DNA from 2 places in the Pseudomonas sp. VMV1 genome. Region 1 is predicted to be linked to the other one. Evidence: riboswitches for the same ligand, from Rfam matches in the RefSeq annotation. Region 1 holds a riboswitch; the other holds the start of a gene.
What was found. A riboswitch is a leader RNA that binds a small molecule or an ion and turns the genes downstream of it on or off. The one in region 1 is predicted to bind cobalamin.
Positions count from the first base shown of each region.

Region 2: another riboswitch for cobalamin. It lies ahead of cobW (cobalamin biosynthesis protein CobW); the one in region 1 lies ahead of cobO (cob(I)yrinic acid a,c-diamide adenosyltransferase).

Region 1 covers NZ_JBXGSE010000001.1:508,465-510,638, forward strand. Annotated here, with positions in the region: gene ACUCV0_RS02290 (mandelate racemase/muconate lactonizing enzyme family protein) at 1-402, shown strand, start outside; gene ACUCV0_RS02295 (four-helix bundle copper-binding protein) at 408-737, opposite strand; cobalamin riboswitch at 835-1,029, shown strand; gene cobO (cob(I)yrinic acid a,c-diamide adenosyltransferase) at 1,125-1,751, shown strand; gene ACUCV0_RS02305 (cobyrinic acid a,c-diamide synthase CobB) at 1,745-2,174, shown strand, end outside.
Region 2 covers NZ_JBXGSE010000005.1:292,053-294,226, forward strand. Annotated here, with positions in the region: gene cobW (cobalamin biosynthesis protein CobW) at 1-893, opposite strand, end outside; cobalamin riboswitch at 996-1,336, opposite strand; cobalamin riboswitch at 1,395-1,731, shown strand; gene ACUCV0_RS17555 (CbtB domain-containing protein) at 1,819-2,004, shown strand; gene ACUCV0_RS17560 (CbtA family protein) at 2,017-2,174, shown strand, end outside.

The DNA of each region.
Region 1 (2,174 bases):
TGCGGCAGCGAGACCCTGGCGATGCGCGGTGCCTTCCGCGATCTGCTGGCGGCCGATGCGCTGGACTATGTGATGGTGGACCTGTCCTGGTGCGGTGGGCTGAGCGAGGCACGCAAGATCGCCACCTTGGCCGAGGCCTATCAGAAGCCCATCGCCCCGCACGATTGCACCGGACCGGTGGTGCTGATGGCCTCGCTGCATCTGGGGTTGGCCTCAGCCAATGCCATCTTTCAGGAAGTGGTGCGAGCCTATCTGGCGGGCTTCTATCGTGAGCTGGTCACCGAGCTACCGGTACTGGAGCAGGGCTGGCTGCTACCGCCAACCGCACCGGGCCTGGGCACCGCCCTGCATCCGGCGCTGCGTCAGCGGCCGGACCGGATCGGGCGGGTATCAACGCGGTAAGGGGCTCAGGCGGCCATGGCTGCGCAGGCAGCGGCGCAGGCTTCACAGGCCTGGGCGCAAGCCTGGCAGTGGTCGGCCTTGTGCTTGCCGCATTCGGCGGCGCAGGCGCGGCAGGTCGCCACGCAGAGGGCACAGGCTTCGGCCAGGCGATCGCTGCCGCGCTGCATGAAGGTGGCGGCCAGCCGGCAGGCGTCGGCGCAGTCACGATCCAGGCGGACGCAATCGCGCATCATGTCCAGATTGGCTTCACCCAGACAGGCGCTGGCGCAGGTTTCGCACGCGGCCGCGCAGTCGAGGCAGGCCTTGATGCAGGCAGCGAGGGAGGATTCGGTCATGGCTATCTCCTGGCGGTGGGGTGCTAAGGGTGGACCCGGCCGCCGGGCGCCGAGTTCGGCCCGCGCGATCGATTGACGCTCTCTCGGGTAGTCCGTACCCTGCGCCCTTGCACGTGGTGCCCCGTTTGAGTCGGGGTGAAACAGGGAAGCCGGTCGAGCCGGCGCTGCCCCCGCAACGGTAGTTGAGTAGCAGCTGCGCGAGACCCACTGGCCCCGGCCGGGAAGGGGCGCAGCGGGTGCCCGAGGGTATCGACTCACCAGCCCGGAGACCGGCCACGCTTGCGTTCATCTCGGCGATGCGGAGGGCGTCGTGCGGCGTCGCCACCTGCCTTGCGCGGGCGGCGTCTCTGCCCGTTTCTCCGTCGCGCCCGCACCCGGAGAACCGCCATGACCGACACCCCTGATTCGAACAGCCCCGAGCGCGACGAGCGCCATCGCGCGCGCATGGTGCGCAAGAAGGCGGTGATCGACGCCCGGATCGCCGACGCCCAGGACGAACGCGGCCTGCTGCTGGTGCACACCGGCATCGGCAAGGGCAAGAGCAGCTCCGCCTTCGGCATGGCGGCACGCGCCCTCGGCCACGGCATGCAGGTCGGCGTGGTGCAATTCATCAAGGGCCGCCGCGACACCGGCGAGCAACTCTTCTTCAGGCGCTTCCCCGACGAGGTGCGTTACCACGTCATGGGCGAGGGCTTCACCTGGGACACCCAGGATCGTGCCCGCGACCTGCAGTCGGCGGCCGCGGCCTGGGCGGTGGCAGTGGAGCTCTTGCGCGATCCGGCCATCGGCCTGGTGCTGCTGGACGAACTCAACATCGCCTTCAAGCATGGCTATCTGGAGGTCGACCAGGTGCTGGCCGATCTCGCCGGGCGTCCGGCGCACCAGCATGTGGTGGTGACTGGCCGCGGCGCGCCGCCCGCCCTGATCGAAGCCGCCGACACCGTGACCGACATGAGTCTGGTCAAGCATGCCTTCCAGGCCGGCGTCCGCGCCCAGCAGGGCATCGAATGGTAGGCGAACCGCGGCACTGCCCGGCGCTGCTGATCGCCGCCCCGGCCTCCGGTCAGGGCAAGACCAGCGTCACCGCCGCCCTGGCCCGGTTGCATGCACGCCGGGGGCGGCGGGTGCGGGTGTTCAAGTGCGGCCCGGATTTTCTCGATCCGATGATCCTCGCCCGTGCCAGTGGCGCCCCGGTCTACCAGCTCGATCTGTGGATGATCGGCGAGGCCGAGAGTCGGCGCCTGTTGTGGGAAGCGGCGGCGGAGGCGGACCTCATCCTCATCGAAGGCGTCATGGGGCTGTTCGACGGGCAGCCGTCGGCGGCGGACCTGGCCGAGCGCTTCGGCGTACCGGTACTGGGGGTGATCGACGCCGCGGGCCTGGCGCAGACCTTTGGTGCCCTGGCCTATGGCCTGGCCCACTATCGGCCGGGCCTGC
Region 2 (2,174 bases), on a different contig from region 1:
TTGCCGGCAATGGCGGCGAAGCCCTTCACCCGCAGCACGCCATGGCGCTTGACCACCTCGGTCAGGGCCGCCAGCAGGGTCGCTTCGGCGACTTCGGGCAATTCGACACCAAAGGAGTCGAATTCGTCATGATCATGGTCTTCATGCCCCTCGAGGTCGTGGTGGGTCGGACGGCTGTCGATATGGGCCTCGGACTCGGCCTGCAGCCCCAGCAGCACCGACAACGGCAGCACGCCGCGACTGGCTTCCACCACCTTGACCGCCGGCGGCAATTCCTCGGTCACCTCGGCGCGGACCCGGGCCAGCGCCTCGGCATCCAGGCCGTCGGCCTTGTTGAGGATCACCAGGTCGGCGCTGGCCAGCTGGTCTTCGAACAGCTCATGCAGCGGCGACTCGTGGTCCAGGTTGGGATCCTGGCGGCGCTGAACGTCCACCTGCTCAGGGTGGGCGGCGAAGGTGCCGGCAGCCACGGCCGGACTGTCGACCACGGTGATCACCGCGTCCACAGTGCAGGCGTTGCGGATCTCCGGCCACTGGAAGGCCTGCACCAGCGGCTTGGGCAAGGCCAGGCCGCTGGTCTCGATGAGGATGTGGTCGATGTCGCCACGACGCGCCACCAGCTCCTTCATGACCGGGAAGAATTCTTCCTGCACGGTGCAGCAGAGGCAGCCGTTGGCCAGTTCGAAGACCCGACCCTGGGCTTCTTCTTCGGTGCAGCCGATGCTGCACTGACGGAGGATCTCCCCGTCGATGCCCAGTTCGCCGAATTCATTGACGATCACCGCGATGCGGCGGCCTTCGGCATGGTCGAGCATGTGGCGCAACAGGGTGGTCTTGCCGGAGCCGAGGAAGCCGGTGACGATGGTGACGGGAGTCTTGGCCAGGGTTTTCATGGGCTGCCCTTAGGTGAAATGCGAGAAAAGGCGGGCAGGCATGCCGGACGCTCGCACGCTGACGAGGTCCTGGTGGCAGCCCGGATCACCCCGCCCGGTTGCGTATGGAAAACTAGCGAGGCAGGTCTCCTGGCTCACGGCGCCCGACTCCGGCCTTCCCGCGTGAGCAGTGGCCTTAGAGCTTGTTCATGATTTCGCGAGCTAGAGTCAAACAAGGCGAAGATGCTTAAGGAAGCGGATCGGACTCGCGCTCGAGTTTACGATTGGTAAATGAGCATTCCAAAAGCATCTTCAACGCAGTTTGGCCGACGCGCAGCACATTATGCACAGGCTCTGTGGAGAGGCTGAAGATGCCGCTTACAGTTGCGGGGGCAGCCGCGGTGTCGCACCGCGTTCCCTTTCAAGCTCTTGCGGACAAGAGCACCTCGAAGCCCGACAGGCTACGAGTGCCCCGCCGGGGTGTCAATCGAACAGGCTTGACCGTCGGACGACCCGCGTGGTCTGCTCGCCCCTGCTTCAGGTGTCGCGACTCCGCCATGGGTCGCGGTGAAACGGGAAGCCGGTCCAAGTCCGGCACTGCCCCCGCAACGGTAGACGAGCGCAGGATCACGATGCCACCCGGCCGGCAAGCTTGGGGAAGGCGATCCTGGTAGTCGTACGGGAATGCGATCTTGAGCGAGCCCGCGCACGGCAAGACGAAACCTTCGTAGCAAGCGTCATTTACCAGGTGTAGATGAGCCTTGCGGAGAAGGATTCGACAACGCCGGGCCGAGCGCAGCCAGCCCGCCCCCACAAGACCCTCGTGAGTCCGGAGACCGGCCTGTCGCCTTCAAGCAACCCGCGGTGGGCGGTCGTGCTGGACGGCGGCTGCCTAGCGGCCCGCTGCCTAGGCGCGTCCCTGCCGCTTCGACTCCGAGGCCTCGTCATGACCGCTGCCCGCTCCACCACCGCCCTGCCCCAGACCAGTACTCGCACCCAACGCCTGACGGCCACCCTGCTCGCCTGCCTGTTTGGCCTGGGCCTGGTGTTCCTGGCCGGCTTTTCCCATGTCGAGGCCCTGCACAACGGCGCCCACGACACCCGCCACAGCGAAGGCTTCCCCTGCCACTAAGAGGAGATCGGCATGTTTCAGCGTATCGCCTTCAGTGCCGGCGTGGCCGGCCTGCTCGCCGCCCTTCTGCTGAGCGTCCTGCAGAGCCTCTGGCTGACCCCGCTCATCCTTCAGGCGGAAACCTATGAGGTACAGGTCGAGGCACCGGTCATGACGGAGCAGCATGAGCA